One region of the Turicibacter sp. GALT-G1 genome, then DNA from elsewhere that is predicted to be linked to it. Evidence: a T-box and tRNA genes for the amino acid it is inferred to sense, from the RefSeq annotation. Region 1 holds a T-box; the other regions hold tRNA genes.

Region 1 (6,867 bases):
ACTACTTGTGATGCTTATCGCTCAAGTTGTATTAGTTGGACTATTTGCCTACTTTATTACCTACCGTATCATGGGAAAAAATTACGAAGGAGCTGTCTTTGCCTCTGCAACCTGTGGGTTTGGAATGGGAGCCACACCAAATGCTATTGCTAATATGGGGTTCTATAATATTTGGTGTTGCTGACTAAGCAACGCCTTTTTTCATGGCATAAAAAAAAAGAGACATCACGTCTCTATCCTGTTACAATGTTATCGGCTAAAACAATATTGAAAGGATTGAATTTGATGTCTCACTCATATTTTACTAGAAAACTCTTAAATATTAAAGATAAAAACATTACATTCCCGGAAGATTATCTTGAGGAAGTGAAATTAAATGGTGTGACTAGCTTTATTTTTAAAGGAATTTTATCTTATCACCCCACTCATTGTGAACACTGTGGGACCCTTTTCGATTCAAAGTTTAAAAAGCATGGGTTCAAAACTTCTCGTTTAGTGATCCCCAAAGTATCGTTACACGATACTTATTTAGACTTAAGGAAACAACGTTACTTTTGTGGGCATTGTCATTCCACATTCACACTAAAAACCTCTATCGTTGAAAAGAACTGTTATATTTCTTACAACACCAAACACGCGATTGCGTTAGAGGTTCAAAATAAAATCTCTGAATACGATATTGCCCGTCGTCATCAAGTGTCTCATTCAACAGTTAATCGCATCATTCATAACTTCTATGAATCTCAATCTCTCAACTTTAATTACCTTCCTGAAAACCTTTGTTTTGATGAATTTAAATCGGTTAAGTCTGCTGAGGGTCACCTGGCATGCGAAGCATAAATCCTCCACTGCTAGGGAATGGGTCACATGTCCTTTATCTTTTGTGATGCTGATACGAAACAAATCATTGATATTGTTGAAGATCGTCGTTTAAGCTCTCTTCAGGCTTATTTTAAACGGTATACTGAAGAAGCACGTTCTCGTGTTAAACATATTGTGATTGATATGTACGCCCCTTATATTAGCTTGATTAAGGAGCTTTTTCCTCACGCCAAAATTATTCTTGATAAATTTCATTTAGTTCAACATATCTCCCGTGCGTTGAATAAAACGAGGGTTCGATTCATGAAGCAATTCAAAAAACACAGTCGCAAATTTAAACGTTATTGGCGATTATTTTTAAAATCTCATACCTTGCTCAATACCACCACTTATCGATCGGTTTACTGTTTCAAACAACCGATGCGAGAAATTGATATCTTAAACTTTCTACTCGATCTATCTCCTGAGCTAAAATCGACTTATGATCTTTATCAAGACTTACTTTTCGCTCTTCAAACAAAAAACTTAGATCGATTCAATCACTTACTTGAAATAGAACACCCTCTTATCTCTCCTGAACTTCAAACCGCTTTTCAAACCTTTAAAATGTATCAATCTTACATTAAAAATACGCTCACAACGCCATACACCAATGGTCCGATTGAAGGAATCAATAACAAAATTAAAGTGATTAAGCGTATTGCCTTTGGCTATCGTAGTTTCTATCATTTTAAATTCCGTATTCTCATGATTCAAAACTTAACCAAACCAAAAAGAAAAATCCTAGCAGATTAGCCACTAGGATTTCCATTTAATTATTCATTGTAAGCAGGTCACCATTTAATCAGCAACACTATTTGACAAAGTTCCAAATAAAAAAGAGACTGTATCAGAATAGATACACTCTCTTATGCTTCATTTTTATCGAAATTAACGTCTCTTTTCATTTCATATCCTTGTATATTTCTTTCTATACTTAATCTCTTCCTCTAATTTAATTAATTTTAATGCCTTTAGTTTTATTTCTTCGTCATTCAAATGAACAGATAGATTTTTGAAGCCATTCACGATATCAAATCGAATTAAAGTATAATTTTTTTCATCTGTTCAACTTTTAAAACCCTCAATCAAATGATTCATAATCATATCTTTTTGCTCTTCACCGGCTAATACAACTTGCCAAATTCTTTGCAAACTATGTCTTGCCATCACAAATTTAGGATTTTTAGCCACGTCATATAGTTTAGCAAAATCAACTAACATTCTTTTCTCATGATCACTTATAGCTAAATTAGAAAGAAGTTGAGCAGCTCTAAAACTTTTATGGTTATCTTTCCACGTTAAATCTTCTATTAACTGATTCACACCTCATAAACCCAATCCACAATATGTTCCGTCTCTAATAAAATACGATAATAAACTTCCTATTGAAAGTTTTTATCTTAGGACTCAACATTTTTAAAACAAAATTTTAGTTTATCCTTTATTTCAATCCTCTTTGATTCTCTTATAAAAATTCAAAAAAATACTTCAATGGATGAATAAATTCGTTTAAAATTTAACATAATCAATTGAAGTATTTTTTAATTTATTTTATTTATGATACGGTTCGTTATTATTGATTCGATAGGCACGATAGACTTGTTCTAATAAAATTAACTTAAATAATTGATGAGGGAATGTCATTTTAGAAAAACATAATTTATAATTCGCACGTTTTTTCACTTCGTCAGATAAACCAAGTGAACCACCGATAATGAAAGCCACATTACTATCTCCACTTAAAGCTAATTGACTTAACTGTTTAGCAAATTGCTCAGATGTCTTCATATCACCTTGTAAATCCATCGCAATCACATACATATTATCTTTAATTTTATTTAAAATTTGTTTTCCCTCTTTATCTTTAATCAGTTCCATTTCACGTTCTGACGCATTATCAGGCGTTTTTTCGTCCGGAACTTCAACCATTGTTAACTTACAATAACGAGATAAACGTTTAGAAAACTCCTCAATCCCTAGCTTAATATACTTTTCCTTAATCTTTCCGACTGAAATAATTGTAATATTCATTAAAAAACCTCCAATACATGAAAAGAAATTCCCTCATTTAATCAGGGAATTTTTTATTGTTATCTATTATAAAATCTTCGCAGAGATTATACTAGAATCTCTGCGAAGATTAGAACCTATTATTCAGTATGATTAGTCTAACTTTTCTAGATTTTATAGCTCATCCTCATCTTCGACCATCATACCTTCAATCACTTTATAAACGGCTACTTGATCGCAGTGCTCACATTTATGTTCAATTTCTACTTCAACTAAAATTGGTAACTTTCCATACTCATCTAAAAAACGATCCATTGACTCTTCAATATGTTCTAAACAACTGTACATGCCTATTCCTCCTATAACGTAATCACTTTCGATGGATGCATCGCATACGTCATATGTAAATTTAACTTACTTAAATCAACATTTTCTTCTTTTAAAATATGACGAACTGTCATTTCTGCTAAATCAGGTAAATTAGCATCCTGACTTAAATGAGCTAAATAAATATGTTTCGTCTTTTCCCCAATTAACTGACTCATCGCATACGCTGAATCTTCATTTGATAAATGACCACAATCATCTAAAATACGTTGTTTTAACGACCATGGCCTATTACACATCTGAAGCATCTCTACATTATGATTCGTCTCCATAATATAGGCATCTGCATTTCCTAATGTTTTTAAAATATCACCCGTAATATATCCGGTATCTGTCACATAAACAAGCGTCTTTTCACCTTGCTTAATCATATAACCTACCGGATCAACCGCATCATGAGAAATTCTAAATGGCATAATCGATAAATCCCCTAGATCGAACCAAACATTTTTTTCAACCGCTGTCGTCTGTTCAAAACCTGGTTTGATAATATTTTTACGATACATCTCATCAATCGTTTTTGCCGTTGCACAAACATTTAATTTCCACTTACGAGTACAAACCCCTACACCCTTAATATGGTCACCATGCTCATGAGTAATTAAAATATGTTCTATTCTATTTTCATCAAATCCACTTTTTTTAATCAATTCCTGTAATTTTTTTAACGATAACCCATTATCAATTAAAATTGCTGTCTGTTCCGTTTCAATAATCGTTGCATTTCCGACACTTCCACTCGACAATACACAGATTCTCATTCTATCACCTGTTCTTCTATTCAAAAAACTTTTTTTATACTCCAAATAAGCCTTTTTTATTTCGATTATTCATTTTAACATTTTTATCATGATGAATCCAGTACAAACCCCTATTAAGCATCAATTTGATAAAAAAAGAAAGACTATCTCATAAAAGATAACCACTTATGATGATTAATAAAAACTTAAGGGATTCGATACTCATCACTTAAAACTCTAATCATTTGATTATAAACATACACACGGTTAAATCATATCACTTCTTTGTCTGTTATGTCCACATTACATAGGAATACTGGCAAATGTAGCAAACGAGAAGATAATATACCTGATTACTCAATTTAGATGATCTATTATCCTAATATTTTAATTAAAGATAGAGTATCCTAGTGCATTCCATAAGAAAAAGAGTACCTAAGGTACTCTTTTTCTTATGGAATGCTTATTTAATAACTTCTAAATTACGCATGTATGGACGTAATACTTCTGGAATAACAATGCTTCCATCAGCTTGTTGGTAGTTTTCAATAATAGCAGCTACTGTACGTCCAATTGCAAGCCCTGAACCATTTAATGTATGAACGAATTCAGGTTTAGCTTTTGCATCACGACGGAATTTAATATTTGCACGACGTGCTTGGAAATCTTCAAAGTTTGAACAAGAAGAAATCTCTTTATATTCATTATAAGATGGTAACCACACTTCGATATCGTATGTTTTAGCAGCAGAGAATCCGATATCTCCTGTACATAATTCGATGACACGGTATGGTAATCCTAATAATTGTAATACTTTTTCAGCATTTGCTGTTAAAGTTTCTAATTCTTCATAAGAATCTTCTGGTTTAACGAACTTAACTAATTCAACTTTATTGAATTGATGTTGACGGATAATACCACGAGTATCACGACCAGCTGAACCAGCTTCTGCACGGAAACATGGACTATATGCTGTATATTTAATTGGTAATTGTTCAGCGTTTAAAATCTCATCACGGTGTAAGTTTGTAACTGGAACCTCAGCTGTTGGAATTAAGAAGTAGTCAGTATCCACTAATTTAAATGCATCCTCTTCAAACTTAGGTAATTGTCCAGTCCCTGTCATACTTGCACGATTAACGATAACTGGAGGTAAAATCTCAGTATAGCCATGATCTCCTGTATGTAAATCTAACATAAAGCTAATTAAAGCACGCTCTAAACGAGCTCCTAACCCTTTATATACAGCAAAACGGCTTCCTGTAATTTTTCCAGCACGTTCAAAATCAATAATATCTAAATCAGTTACTAAATCCCAGTGTGCTTTTGGTTCGAAGTCAAACTTAGTTGGTTCTCCAAATTTACGAATTTCAACATTATCATTTTCATCTTTACCAACTGCAATTGTTCCACATGGAACATTTGGAGTACCTAATAAAAGATTTTTGATTTCTTCATCGATGTTGCGTAATTGTTCATCTAATTCTTTAACTTTTTCTCCAACACCATTCATTTGAGCTAATAATTCAGAAGCATCTTTTTTCTCACGTTTATATTGTCCGATTAATTTAGATACTTCATTACGATTTGATTTTAATTGCTCTACTTCTAAAATGATGTTTTTACGTTGTTCATCTAACTCAGTAATTTTATTTAAATAACTGAAATCTCCACCACGTGTTTCTAAGCGATTAATTGTACCTTGTAAATCTTCACGTACTCGTTTTAAATCTAACATGTGTGTTTCCTCCTATTAGTTGATTTTGATTAGTCGTTCTAGAAAACAAAAAAATCCCGTCCCTAAATTAGGGACGAGATTTAACCCGCGTTGCCACCCTAGTTGTTCACTAAGCGTTCCACGTGGAACATTTCAGTGAGACCACTTACAAAGATAACGGTTAGACCGTGAATGAATACTAACCATTGTGTTCTTCATTCCACTCCTAGGTTGATTTCTAGTTACTCATACATCAGTTTCCACCAACCACTGACTCTCTATGCTATCAAGTAAAAAGTACTACTCCTAATCAATGCTTTTTTATTTAATTGTAATATAGCATTAACTATTTTTTTTGTCAATATTAGTATATATCGTGTTTCTAATTATATGCGCATAAGACCTAATTATTTGTATGTAACCATTCTATTCTTCTGTTGAAGTTGTTTCAGTTTCCTCAGCCTCTTCATGTTCAACAACTGCTACACTTGATACTAATTGATCATCTGTTAAACGAATTAATTTAACCCCTTGTGTTGCACGTCCCGTTTGAGAAATCTGATGAATTGGTGTACGGATAATAACACCTTTATTTGTCACGATTAATAAATCTTCATCACCATTTACAGCCTTCATGGCTACTAATGTCCCATTTTTCTCTGTAATTGTTAATGTTTTAACACCTTTTCCACCGCGTTTTGTTTTACGATATTCTTGAATTGAAGTACGTTTACCGAACCCGTTTTCCGTAACAACTAAAATCTCCTGATTCATTGTGACCATTTCCATTCCTACTGCTACTTCTCCCTCTTCTAAGAAGATACCACGGACTCCGGCAGCTGTACGTCCCATCGGACGAACTTCAGTTTCCTCAAACCAAACTGCTTTTCCACCACTTGATGCAATAATAATATCATCGTTACCAGATGTTTTTCTTACACCAATTAGCTCATCATCTTCACGTAAAGAAAGAGCAATTAAACCATTAGTACGAATATGACCAAATGCTGATAATGTGGTACGTTTTACAACCCCTGAACGAGTCGCGAAGAATAAGAATTCTTCATCATTAAACTCTTTAACAGGAATGATTGCACTAATGTACTCATCTTGGGCAATCTCAATAATATTAACAATTGGTAATCCCTT
Region 2 (6,867 bases), on a different contig from region 1:
ATTAAAAAAATTGGATCAACAAACTCAACGAATCACTGAACAAGATCAACAAATTAAACAATTAACTGAACAGGTTGAGTTTTTAACAAAAAAGCTTTATGGATCCTCAAGCGAGAAAACTAAAGTTGATCCCAATCAACTCTCACTTTTTGAGGATCCTCATTTAGAAAACCACCAAACAAAGATTGAACCAACAGAAGAAATCACGTATCGCCGCCGTAAGGCATCTGGTCGTAAAGCCGAGCTAACAAAAGATTTACCCGTTGAAGAAATTCACTGTGAGTTACATGGTGAAGATTGTACATGTGACCAGTGTGGTCAAAAGATGAAACCGATGGGAAAGAAACTCATTCGCGAAGAGGTCTGCTTTATCCCAGCGAAACTATTTAAAAAAGTTTACTATTCACACGCTTATAAGTGTGATTGTCATGATGACTCCTATGAAACACAGCCGATTCAATGTGCTGAAGTCCCTAAAGGACCGATCCAAAGAAGCTTAGCAGGACCTAGTGTTCTTGCCTGGATGATTCATCAAAAATACGAATTAAGTCTTCCGCTTTATCGCCAAGAAAAGGAATGGAAGACGTACGGATTACAATTAAGTCGACGCACGATGGCGAATTGGATGATAACGGTGGCGAAGGATTGGTTGCGCCCACTTTACGATTATTTCGCCAAAATCTTGGTAAAAGAAGAAGTTCTTCATGCCGATGAAACGCACTATCAAGTGTTAAATCGAATGGATGGACGTGACGCAACATCTCAGGCACGAATCTGGTTAATTCAAACAGGTAAAGAATGCGAAACACCCATCGTTTATTATCACGCAGATTTAACTCGTGCAAGAGTCGTCGCTGAACAATTACTCGATGGATTTAAAGGCTACCTGCATTGTGATGGGTATTCCGGATATAAGAACTTACCGAATATTGAATTAGTGGGGTGTTGGGCTCATGCACGCCGCAAATTTAAGGATGTACCAGGGAAGAATGGAAAAGCTAAACAAGCTATTGACTACTGTAACCAACTTTTTAAGATTGAACGAGAACTTCAGGAATTATCGCCTGAGGAGCGTTATGAGCAACGTCAGTTACAGGTCAAGCCAGTGATAGAAGCTTTTTATGACTTTCTAGGTAGCTTCATCCCAATGAAAGGTAAGTTGCAAACTGCGGTTCACTATGTTTTGAATCAAAAGAAAGAACTGATGGCCTTTTTGAAAGATGGACGATTAGAAGCATCGAATAATCGTGCCGAACGCGCCATCAAAACCGTGGTTATTGGACGGAAAAATTACTTATTTTCAACAAGCTTAGCAGGGGCTGAAGCCAATGCGATTATCTATAGTGTGATTGAAACAGCGAAAGAGCACGGCTTAAATGTTTATAAATATTTAACTTAATTATTTGAACACCTACCAAATGTTGAGTTTTTAATGAAACCAAAGCTCTTGGAGGACTTTTTACCATGGGCAAAAAAGGTTCAAGAACATTGTAAAGGAATCTAAAAGAAAAGAGACCTCATCTGTAATTCCAGTATACAGGTGAGGTCTCCTTTTTTCTATACGTGTTATTATTACCCGCTTACGAATTAAGTCGAAAAAATGATATAATAGAGGAGATATTTTATTAAAGTATAAGGGGAGCTATATGAGTCGATATTTTAATCAGCAAGAAGTCGAATTACTTGCGCCGGCAGGAAATTTTGAAATTTTCAAGCAGATTCTTCATAGTGGAGCAGATGCGTTCTATTTAGGTGGAAAAATTTTAAATATGCGTTTGCACCGTAAAGATTTTAATTTTTCAAATGATGAGATTGTCGAAGCAATTCAGATGGCACATGAACTTGGAAAGAAAGTTTATGTCACAGTAAATAATTTATTAAGCTCTGAAGATCTGCTAGAAACAGAGCATTATTTACGTTTCTTAGAATCAGCAGCTCCAGATGCGATTATTGTACAAGATATGAGTATTATTGCGCTCGTTCAGAAGTTAAAGTTAAACTTAAATATTCATGCATCAGTCATGATGAATGTTCATAACTTAGAGACGATTAAAAAGTTACGTGAACTAGGTGTGACGCGTGTAGTAACATCACGAGATATTGACTTAAATACTGTCAAATTATTCTCCGCCCAAACAGATATGGAGTTTGAGTACTTTGTTCATGGTGATATGTGTGTAGCACATGGTGCACAATGTACATATAGTGGGATTTTGTTTGGAAATAGTAGTAATCGTGGACGATGTATGAAGCCTTGTCGTTGGGGATATAAAATTAATCACGGGAATTTACAATATAATACAACTTTCCCAATGGCAGTGAAAGATATGTATATGTACGAGCATATTCCAGAATTAATTGATGCGGGAGTTGTTTCATTTAAGATTGAAGGGCGTATGAGAGATGCTGAGTATTTAATTGGGATTATTAATAGTTATCGAGATGCGATTGATCGATACATTGATGATCCTATCTTCTATGACCGTAAAAAAGAATCTCAGACATTATTTAATAATCGCAAACGTGATTTTTCGACAGCTTATGCGTTTGGAAAACCAGGTTTAAGTAATATTAATGAACGTTATGAGGGAACTGGGAAGTTTTATAGTACGGGGAAAGTCTTTAGTAAACCAGTCAATGAGCTTGATCTAACACAGAAGCGTGTCGAAGAAATTCAAGGGGCATTCACTATTGAGGAAGTCTCGCATCATCAACCAATATTAAGTGTAAAAGTAAATAACTACGCTGCTGCTTTAATGGCCATTGAAGAGGGCGTCGATTATATTTATTTATCCGGAGAGGTTTTCCAACCTAATTTACCGTTTAGTAAAAAGGAAATTAAAGATTTAACTTCACAAAAAGGACAATCAAAAATATATTTAGGATTACCGACCATGATGTATGAGGATGATTTTGCAAGATATCAACATTTATTGACGGATCAAGATTTAGGAATTGATGGACTACTCGTGACAAACTTAGGAAGCATGCATAAGTTTGGGTCATTAGGATATTCAATGCGAGGGGACCATGGCTTAAATATCTATAATGCAATTGCAGCTAACTTTTATCAGCAATTAGGTTTAAGCACAGGAACTATTTCAAATGAGTCACCAGTTAAAAATACAAAAGAATTAGTGACTCAAACTCAATTACCGATGGAAATGGTTGTTCATGGTTCACCAGTTGTCATGTATATGAGTCATGATTTATATGAAAATACAAAAGTTATGGCACCAAGTGAACAGAAAGGGCGTCAGTATCAAGATGCCAGACCATTACTTTTAATTGATGATAAAAATAATGAACATCCTGTTTATCGCGATAATAAAGGAAATAATCACATGTTATTATCAAAAGAATTGTGTTATTTACCATTATTAAAATCACTTCATGAATTAGGTGTAAAGACATTTAGAATTGAAGGATGTCATTATGAATTAGAGACGTTAAGAATGATTGTTCAAACGTATAAAAAAGCAATTACAAATTTAGAAGAGTGTCAGAATCTATTTGAATCATTAAACTATGATCATTTAGGGTTTACGCTTGGAGCATTAAATTTTAATTAAGGAGAGGTCATTAATGATTGGTGCTAATCAAATAATTGAGAAAAAGAAAGAATTCTTACTTCCGTCATCTCATCGTAATCACTTTTATGCGAATGCTCCCCAAATCGTAAAAGGAAGTATGCAATTTTTATATGATGATCAAGGAAAAGAATATTTAGATTTCTTTGCGGGTGTTTCGGTGATGAACTGTGGGCATTGTAATCCAGAAATTTTAGAAAAGACGATTCAACAAATGCAAACCTTACAGCATACGACGATTATTTATTTAACAGAGGAAATGGTTCAGTTAGCTGAGAAACTTGCTTCGGTCTTACCGGGTGATTTACGACGTTCATTTTTCTGTTGTACAGGTTCTGAAGCAAATGAAGGGGCAATGTTACTTGCACGTTTATATACAGGAAAAAATGAGTTTATCGCGTTAGAGAATGGCCTACATGGACGTACCTACTTAACGATGAGTGCAACAGGAATACCAATGTGGCGAGCAGATCCAGATTTATCACCTAAGGTTCACTTTGCAAAAACGGTGTGGGATAGTAACACTGATTTAGAACAAGCTGCAAAAGCGTCAATTGAAAGCATCAAAGAAATTATTCAAACACGTGGTGCTAATCATATGGCAGCGCTAATCGCAGAACCGATTCAAGGGAATGGGGGAATTATTACTCCACCTGCTTGGTACTTTAAAGAGTTAAAACAATTATTAGAAGAGCATGGAATTTTATTAATTATTGATGAAGTTCAAACTGGATTTGCACGAACTGGTAAAATGTTTGCGATTGAGCATTACGATGTGGTGCCTGATATTATGACAGTGGCTAAAGCGTTAGGAAATGGGATGCCAATTTCAGCATTCTGTACGACGGATGAAGTAGCAAAGGCTTTTACTAAACCATCGGCATCGACATTAGGGGGAAATCCTGTTTCATCTGCGACTGCGCTTGCCGTGCTTGATTATATTGAAAAATATGAGTTATGTGAGACAGCCGCTCATTTAGGAGAGATGTTAAAAGAGGGACTCATTGCTCTTCAAGCTAAATATTCATTAATTAAAGATGTTCGTGGCATCGGATTAATGTTAGGGGCGGAGCTAGTTAAAGAAGACGGACAACCCGCTTCAGAGGAAACGGATGTCATTTTAGAAAAGTTAAAGGATCGTGGGATTATCGTTGGAAAGAATGGATTAAATCGAAATGTATTAGCCTTCCAACCGCCACTAGTCATTACGGAAGCAAATGTTCAAACATTACTTCATGAGTTAGATGAGGTATTAGCAGAACTTCAATAAAAGGATAGAGAGTACTCTTAAACTGAGTACTCTTTTTTCTAACAACCTATTCTAAAAGATAATGGCATGATATAATTTAAAGATGGAAAGGTACTCAAGTGGCTCAAGAGGATGTCTTGGAACGGCATTAGGACGAGAAATCGTCGCGAGGGTTCGAATCCCTTCCTTTCCGCCAGTATGAAAATAATATGAGAGGTTCATAATCGATCATTAGGATAAATAAAGGTGTGATTGAAACGTGTCAACGATAAAAGAGGTAGCCAAACGAGCTGGTGTCTCGGTTGGAACTGTCTCGAAAGTAATTAATAATATTGAAGTAAAGCCAAAAACGAAACAAGCGGTTGAATTAGCCATCAAAGAACTAAATTATCAACCGAATGTCTACGCACGTGGTTTGAAAGTCAGCCGTACGCATACGGTAGCACTCATTTTACCAACCGTCTGGCATCCTTTCTTTGGTGAATTGGCTTATAACATTGAAAAAAATTTAAGACAACATCAGTATAAAATGATTCTTTGTAATTCCGAAGGCGACTATTTGACTGAATTATCTTATCTGACGATGGCAAAACAAAATCAAGTGGATGGGATTATTGCGATTACATACAGTGATATTGAACATTATGTTTCATCTAATCTCCCATTGATTAGCATTGACCGCTTTTTTAATGATGAAGTGCCTTATGTGAGTAGTGATAACTTCTTAGGTGGCCAGTTAGCCGCAAAACATTTAGATGAAGCGGGATGTCAATCACTGTGTTTTATCGGAGCTGGTTCTAAGAAAGAAAATACAACAAGGAATCGAAAAAAAGGATTTATTGATTACTGCGAAAAATATCAAAAGACCTATGAGATCTTTGATTTAATTGGCAGTCAATCTGAGTTTCATGAGAAAATGGAGCAGTTTTTACTAGAAAAAATTATTAAAGAACATTCAATTGATGGAATCTTTGCCGTAACAGATGCCTATGCTTTAGAAGTGATTAATTTTTTAGAAAAACATCAAATTTCAATTCCAGATGACGTACAGATTATTGGTTTTGATGGGGTGAAATCCTCTAAACATGATCAAATTGAAATTTCAACGATTCGTCAACCGATTGAAGAGATAGCTAAAGAGAGTGTTGCAGCAATCATTCATTTGATTAATAAAGAAACGATTGAAAAAGAAATTCTTTTACCTGTACACTTTATCCAAGGGAATACAACGAAACGACAAAAAGACAGCTAATCGAAAAAAGAGGCTGTCTTTTTTTATGGATTAGATTCTGAGTAACTTTCCTATACATAGTGAGCGTGTTATTGATGATTTTTGAATGACGGTTGCTTAATATATACAAATAGATTTATAGAATATCAGACTTAGTATCATTAAACATGTTTCAATCAGATCGCTTCTTATAGAATTAATCGTCATTAAAGTGAAAGATACTATGAAAAAAGTAAGAACGGATAGAACTTAGACTAAATGAAAATATTTTTTGAAAACGTTAAAAAAATGTTGACGGTTACAAAAAAATATATTATGATTATACCATAGAAAGTGAAACGTTTCATTTTTAAGTGAATGAGTAGTTTCTTTTTTTAGGAATAAAAATGAAACGTTTCATTTTTATATAAGGAGGAATCAGTATGGCAAATAATCAATACCTTGAAGCTGCAAAACAAATTGTTGCTTTTGTAGGTGGGGAAAACAACGTCATTCGTGTTGCAAGTTGTGCCACACGTTTACGAGTTGTTGTAAAAGATGATAAAAAAATTGATGTTGATCAAATTGAAGCAATGGATCTTGTTAAAGGAACATTTAATAATGGAGGGCAATTTCAAGTTATTTTAGGAACGGGGATTGTGGATCAAGTTTATCGTGAGTTTGTGCAAGTAACTAATATTCAAGAAGTTAGTAAAGAAGAATTAAAAGAAGCAGCTGGATCAAAGTTAAATGTCTTCCAACGTATGCTAAAATCGTTAGCTGATGTGTTTGTTCCTATTTTACCAGCTTTAGTTGCT
Region 3 (6,867 bases), on a different contig from region 1:
AAGGGATGGGGAAGCAAGATGAATTTAAAAGCCTTGTCCGACTGATTATCGATATTGCACATTCGTTACAATTACCCGTCATTTCAGAAGGTGTTGAAAATGAAGAGGAATTAGAAATACTGAAACAGATGGATATTGATAATATCCAAGGGTATTATTTCTCAAAACCTATTTCAAAAGAAGATGCTTTATTATTAATTAAATAAACAAAAAGTAGAAGATCTTAATTGAAGATTTTCTACTTTTTTTGTTTTTAACCACACTTAAAAATAATGAGTTGACTATACATTTTTTAACAAGGTGATTTCATATAATGAATTATCTTATAGTATATAGGAGGATTAGAGATGTATCAAAAAGTTAAGGAAATGGTCGATACCATTTATCCACAACTCATTGCTATTCGTCGCGACTTACATCAACATCCTGAACTAGGTCTAGAGGAATACCGAACATCGGCGTTAGTTTTAGACTATTTACAACAGTGGAATATAAAAGTAACCCAACTTATTGGAGAAACAGCCATCGTTGGCTTAATTGAGGGAAATCCGGGAGAGAAAACAATTGGGTTACGAGCAGATATGGATGCTCTTCCCATTGAAGAGAAAACAGGGGCACTATATGCCTCATTAATACCAGGAAAAATGCATGCTTGTGGACATGATGTTCATACAACAATTTTATTAGGGGCTTCTTATATCCTTCAACAGCTAAAAGAAGAGTTTAAAGGGAATGTTAAACTTTTTTTTCAACCAGCTGAAGAAACAGTAGGTGGAGCTAAACCAATGATTGAAGCAGGATGTCTGGAACACCCGAAAGTCAATCATGTATTAGGACTTCATGTTCGTCCAACTTTAAATGTGGGTGAGGTAGGATTTCATTATGGAAAGTGTCATGCGGCAAGTGACACCATTATCATAAGCATTAATGGAAAACAAGCACATGGAGCCTATCCACAAGATGGAATCGATGCAATTTTAATTTCGGCACATGTCATTACGGCATTGCAAAGTCTGATTAGTCGTAACTTATCTCCATTTGAAACAGCTGTTCTTAGTTTGGGGATTATTGAGGGAGGAACGGCTGGGAATATTGTTTGTGATCAAGTCACAATTAAAGGAACATTACGCACCCTTGATCAAACGACACGTGTTTTTATGAAAAAACGGATCATTGAAGTTGCAGAAAACACTGCAAAAGCTTTTGGAGGAAGTGCAGATGTTCGTATTGAAGAAGGCTATGCACCACTTATTAATGCTCACGCCATTACAGATGCTGTTGCTCATGTCGCAAGGAAGCTACTTGGAGAAGACAATGTAATTATTATGGAGCATCCAAGTCTTGGGGTTGAAGATTTTGCGTATTTTGCGGAGGCTGTTCCATCATGCTTTTATAATTTAGGAACATCGAATCCTCATAAAGGAATTCAAGCTGCTTTGCATGAGAATACATTCGATGTGGATGAAGAAGCGATTAAAATCGGGGTTTGTTTACAAGTCTTATCAGCACTTCATTTACTAGAACAATAAGGGGGGAAGAGAGCGTGATTGAACCAAAACCATTAAAAATGGGAGGGAAAATAGCAATTGTTGCACCGGCAGGACCATTAGAAGCAGAAACCGTCTTTAAAGGAGAGGAAGTTTTAAAAGAAATGGGTTTTGATGTAATCATCACTCCCAGTTGCTTTGAACGAAAAGGTTACTTAGCAGGATTATCGGATCGCCAACGAGCAGAAGATATTATGATGATGTTTGCAGATGATGAAGTCGATGCTATCCTTTGTATGAGGGGCGGATACGGTTGTAATCGGATTATTCCATACTTTAAAAACTTCAAATTTGAAAACTATCCGAAACCATTTATCGGTTATAGTGATATTACTTACTTGCACCTTTTCTTCAATCAATACCATCATCTGATCACCTATCATGGCCCCATGCTAAAAGATCTTCTCCTTAAAAATGAAACAACGACTAATCATTTTTTAGAAACTATTATGGGAGAGACAACTTTTGATATGATTGATGTTCCGTATTATAATCAAACCGTTTGTCCCGCTTCTGGAATTTTAGTTGGGGGAAATTTGACGATTATTTGTTCGACGCTCGGAACCCCTTATGAAATTGATACACGAGGAAAAATTTTATTTATCGAAGAAGTTAATGAACCCGTTTATGCGGTTGACCGATTACTCATGCAACTCAAATTTAGTGGAAAGCTAAACGATGCAGCGGGAATTATTTTAGGTGACTTCAATGTTTATGATAAAAAAGAAACAGACAAGTTACTTAAACGCACACTAACATCTTGTCATAAACCAATTGCCTATAATATTCCAAGTGGACATTGTAACCCACTAATTACCCTTCCACTAGGTGCTTATGTTACTTTAAATCCTCAAACAAATAGTTTATCTATCCAACAAGGATATACTTGTCAATAAGAAAAAGCGATAAAATCAGTTAGGATTTTATCGCTTTTTGTATATCTGGGAAATAATTTGGAAATTAAAAGGTTGGCTTGAATCTTAAAAGAATTATCTGTTATAATTATCAAGCTGTTCAAATTTTGATAGAAAACGTAGAGAAATGTAGGATAGGATGAAAGGTGGTTTCATAGTATGTATGATGTTCGACAAGAAGGTTGGGTAGAAGCAATTTGTGGTAGTATGTATGCAGGAAAGACTGAAGAGCTAATTCGTCGTTTAAAGCGTTTAGACTTTGCGCGCCGTCCATATTGCTTATTCAAACCAGCTATTGATAATCGCTATAGTGACGATGAAGTCGTATCACATAGTGGATTGAAAATGCCGTCAATCGCGATTAAACACCCAATTGAGATTTTAGATTACATTAAAGAAGATACATATGCTGTTGCAATTGATGAAGTGCAATTTTTCGAAGAAACTATCGTTGAAGTGGTTGATCACTTAGCAGATAAGGGAATTCGTGTGATTGTTGCAGGCCTTGATAAAGATTTCCGTGGTGAACCATTTGGAACAATGCCAGCTTTATTAACAAAAGCAGAGTTCGTGACTAAGTTAACCTCTATTTGTAGTGTTTGTGGGGCATCTGCGACACGTTCACAACGATTAATTAATGGACAACCTGCTTCATATTTTGATCCAATTATTCAAGTCGGAGCTAAAGAAGCATATGAACCACGTTGCCGTCACTGTCATGAGATAAAAGATCGTCCAGATTGTTTAGGTTTAAAAAAATAAAAAAATTAAGATAAATGATTGACAATATAATTATATTTCGGTATAATCTATATTGTTGATACGGAGGAATACCCAAGTCCGGCTGAAGGGATCGGTCTTGAAAACCGACAGGGCGTGAAAGCGTCGCGGGGGTTCGAATCCCTCTTCCTCCGCCATAACAAGATAATAATTCACACGTCATGTGTGATTTTTTTTTATTCTTTGTAAGAAAATATTATCGTTATAATAGTAGGGTACAAAAAAAGGAGCTAAATGTTTTTAGCTCCTTTTTTAATTTATGATTTATGGTAAGTTTTCGCCTTTGTACATCCTGAACATCCACAGTTACATCTAGTTGATTTTTGATTACGTAAGATTTTGCGGATTGCTAATAGTAAAGCAATGATAACGATTAGAGTAATGATAATAGTAGCTGTAGAAATGTGATGGGTTTGAATAAAAGTACCACCTTGATAAATCACAAGAGCTACAACATAAGCTAAACCTGTTTGGTATCCAATAGCAATCCATGTCCATTTCCAAGACATCATCTCACGTTTAATCGCACCAATAGCAGCGAAACACGGAGCAGCCAGTAACGTAAAGGCCATGAAGGAATAAGCACTTAAGGGTGTGAATAAAGCTGACATATTTCCAAGTAGCTCGACTGATTCCTCTGTCATTTCCTCACCTAAACCAAATAATACCCCAAACGTTGCAACGACATTTTCTTTCGCTAAGAATCCAGTTACAGTCGCCACAGCTGCCTGCCAATTTCCAAATCCTAAAGGAGTGAAAATAGGGGCAATGACACGACCGATTGAAGCTAAAATACTCTCATTCGCTTCAACCATTTCAAGTGACCAATTAAATGATTGCAAGAACCAAACGACACCTGAGGCAACGAAAATAATCGTTCCTGCTTTATAAATAAACGCTTTAGCACGATCCCACATATGAATTAAGACACTTTTAAAACTCGGAACATGATATTGTGGAAGTTCCATAATAAATGGGGCAGGATCACCAGCAAATAACGGCGTTTGTTTTAAAATAATTCCTGAAAGAATAACCATCCCAATTCCTAAGAAGTACATCGAAGGAGCTACCCAAGATTGAGTTGGGAAAAATGCACCTGCCATTAAAGCAAAGACTGGTAATTTTGCTCCACAGGGAATAAAAGGTGTTAACATAATCGTCATACGTCGATCCTTTTCATTTTCAATGGTACGGCTTGCCATAACTGCTGGCACACTACATCCCGAACCGATGAGCATTGGAATAAAAGATTTTCCCGATAATCCAAATTTTCTAAACATGCGATCCATAATGAAAGCCACGCGTGCCATATATCCACAATCTTCTAATATTGAAATCAGTAAAAATAAAATCATAATTTGTGGAACAAATCCTAAAACCGCACCAACTCCACCGATAATTCCATCCACAATCAGACCAATTAGCCAATCAGCTGTCTGAATACTTTCTAAGAAAGCTGCGACATTTCCTTGAATGAATTCACCAAAGAACGAATCATTAATCCAGTCCGTCGCAAAGGTACCAATAGATGTGATAGAAATATAATAAATTCCCCACATAATTAAGGCGAAAATCGGAAGAGCTAGCCAACGATTAGTCAATAATTGGTCAATCTTATCTGAAGTCGTTAAATTACCTTGCATTGATTTTTTGACATACTGTGACACTAGTTGACTAATATACTCATAACGCTCATTCGTAATAATACTTTCGCTATCATCATCAAACTGTTCTTCACAAGCAATTGTCATCTCCTCAAATTTAACCTTCACACTTTCAGGTAATGATAATTGTTTTACCACACGGGTATCACGCTCAAATAACTTTATACTGTACCAGCGAAGAAGTGGTTCAGGAACAGCCCCTGATAATAAAGACTTCATTTCGTGCAACATCCGTTCAATATCTGAACTGAAAGTTGGCATCGCAGGTGCTTGTTTAACAGAAACAACGGCTTCAATTAACTCGTTTAATCCTTTTTGTTTTAAAGCTGTCGTCTCAATGATACGACATCCTAATTGTTTGGATAGTTTGGCAAGATGAATCTTTGTTCCATTCTTTGTAACGATATCCATCATGTTTAGTGCAATGACCATTGGAATAGTGGTTTCCATTAATTGCGTGGTCAAATAAAGGTTTCGTTCAATATTAGAAGCGTCAATGATATTTAAGATGACATCTGGTTGTTCATTTATTAAAAAATCACGAGTAATAATTTCTTCCGGAGTATATGGAGAAAGTGAATAAATCCCTGGTAAATCGACAATTTTAATCTCTTTGTTTCCTTTTAAATACCCTTCTTTTTTCTCTACTGTTACTCCCGGCCAGAGCATTAAACATCGTCGTTTTCCCACAGTTCGGGTTTCCGACTAAAGCAATTGTTATAGACATTGTAAACTCCCCCTTAATCATAGTGAATGATGTTGATTACCAATGGAAATTTAAATCTCAACGATAATATTTTCAGCATCTGCTCTACGAAGCGATAATTCATAGCCACGAACGGTTATTTCAATGGGATCCCCAAGTGGGGCAACTTTTCGGATATAAATAGTAGCTCCTTTTGTAATCCCCATATCCATAATCCGGCGCTTAAGCGGTCCTGTTCCATTTAGCTTTTTTACGATGACTGTTTCACCAATTTTCACATCTTTTAATGTTTTCATTCGATATCTCTCCCTTATACAAAAATACGTTTTGCCATCGTTTGATCGAGTGCAACACGTGTATCTTTAACATTAATAATAAAGTTCTGTCCAAACTTAGATACAATGGTCACTTCACTTCCAACAATAAATCCAAGACTCTCTAGAAAACGTTTGGTATCATCACGCCCACTAATTTTTTTAATGATAACTGATTCTCCTATCTCTACCATTGTTAATGGCATCATTATGGCCTCCCTTTAATATTAGCAATTACCAACTTCAGTAGAAAAAAGTTAGCTTAAGCTAACTCATATTACTAATTTGACATTTATATCCAATAATGTCAATAGCTATTTAATAAAAGTATAAAAGTTGAAGAAACGAAACAAACTATGTTAAGATTAACTATATTTAGATTTTAAGAAATAGGGTGGGTAGATGAAATTACAAGAGTCGGGTGAAAATTATTTAGAAACCATTCTAATTTTAAGCCGAAAAAATGGATCTGTTCGTTCTATCGATGTGGCAAACGAGTTAAATTTTTCAAAACCAAGTATTAGTCGTGCGATGGGAATTTTGAAAAATGCAGGTCTAATTACGATAGAGAAAAATGGACAAATTAACTTAACTGAAATGGGTCATGAAAGAGCAACTGCGATTTATGAACGTCATTGCTTAATTAAAGAATTTTTAATAAAGACACTCCAAATTGATGAATCATTAGCTGATAAAGATGCTTGTCGAATTGAACATGTTATTAGTGAGGAAACGTTTAATCGAATGAAAGAGTTATTAAAAAAATAACATAATAAGAGGCGGATAAATATCCGTCTTTTTCTTTAACCTCTGTATGTTAGCATTGTCTCATGTGAAAAATATAGGAGGAGTGATGGAGTGGCTTTTAATTAAAGCGACTACTATTAATCTCACTGACTGAAGCCAGCTCTATTTTATCAGTGTCTCAATTAATTTTTTTAT

What was found. A T-box is a leader RNA that pairs with one kind of tRNA and senses whether it is charged. The one in region 1 lies ahead of serS (serine--tRNA ligase), so its partner is inferred to be a tRNA-Ser.
Region 2: it has a tRNA-Ser gene. The T-box ahead of serS (serine--tRNA ligase) is inferred to sense a tRNA for this amino acid. The anticodon was not compared.
Region 3: it has a tRNA-Ser gene. The T-box ahead of serS (serine--tRNA ligase) is inferred to sense a tRNA for this amino acid. The anticodon was not compared.

What each region holds. Positions count from the first base shown of each region.
Region 1 is NZ_JAMQUS010000046.1:11,571-18,437, forward strand. It holds gene gltS (sodium/glutamate symporter) at 1-184, shown strand, start outside; gene NEH74_RS08445 (transposase family protein) at 286-840, shown strand; gene NEH74_RS08450 (ISL3 family transposase) at 868-1,617, shown strand; gene NEH74_RS08455 (hypothetical protein) at 1,930-2,187, opposite strand; gene rlmH (23S rRNA (pseudouridine(1915)-N(3))-methyltransferase RlmH) at 2,416-2,895, opposite strand; gene NEH74_RS08465 (CxxH/CxxC protein) at 3,049-3,222, opposite strand; gene NEH74_RS08470 (MBL fold metallo-hydrolase) at 3,234-4,022, opposite strand; gene serS (serine--tRNA ligase) at 4,465-5,739, opposite strand; T-box leader at 5,806-6,041, opposite strand; gene gyrA (DNA gyrase subunit A) at 6,145-6,867, opposite strand, start outside.
Region 2 is NZ_JAMQUS010000044.1:101,028-107,894, reverse strand. It holds gene tnpC (IS66 family transposase) at 1-1,399, shown strand, start outside; gene NEH74_RS08315 (peptidase U32 family protein) at 1,647-3,572, shown strand; gene NEH74_RS08310 (aspartate aminotransferase family protein) at 3,586-4,860, shown strand; tRNA gene NEH74_RS08305 (tRNA-Ser) at 4,945-5,035, shown strand; gene NEH74_RS08300 (LacI family DNA-binding transcriptional regulator) at 5,099-6,091, shown strand; gene NEH74_RS08295 (sucrose-specific PTS transporter subunit IIBC) at 6,493-6,867, shown strand, end outside.
Region 3 is NZ_JAMQUS010000049.1:10,548-17,414, forward strand. It holds gene NEH74_RS08940 (EAL domain-containing protein) at 1-206, shown strand, start outside; gene NEH74_RS08945 (M20 family metallopeptidase) at 348-1,529, shown strand; gene NEH74_RS08950 (LD-carboxypeptidase) at 1,544-2,443, shown strand; gene NEH74_RS08955 (thymidine kinase) at 2,621-3,223, shown strand; tRNA gene NEH74_RS08960 (tRNA-Ser) at 3,286-3,378, shown strand; gene NEH74_RS13710 (FeoB-associated Cys-rich membrane protein) at 3,499-3,813, opposite strand; partial or broken gene feoB (ferrous iron transport protein B) at 3,805-5,653, opposite strand; gene NEH74_RS08970 (ferrous iron transport protein A) at 5,683-5,907, opposite strand; gene NEH74_RS08975 (ferrous iron transport protein A) at 5,922-6,131, opposite strand; gene NEH74_RS08980 (metal-dependent transcriptional regulator) at 6,328-6,693, shown strand.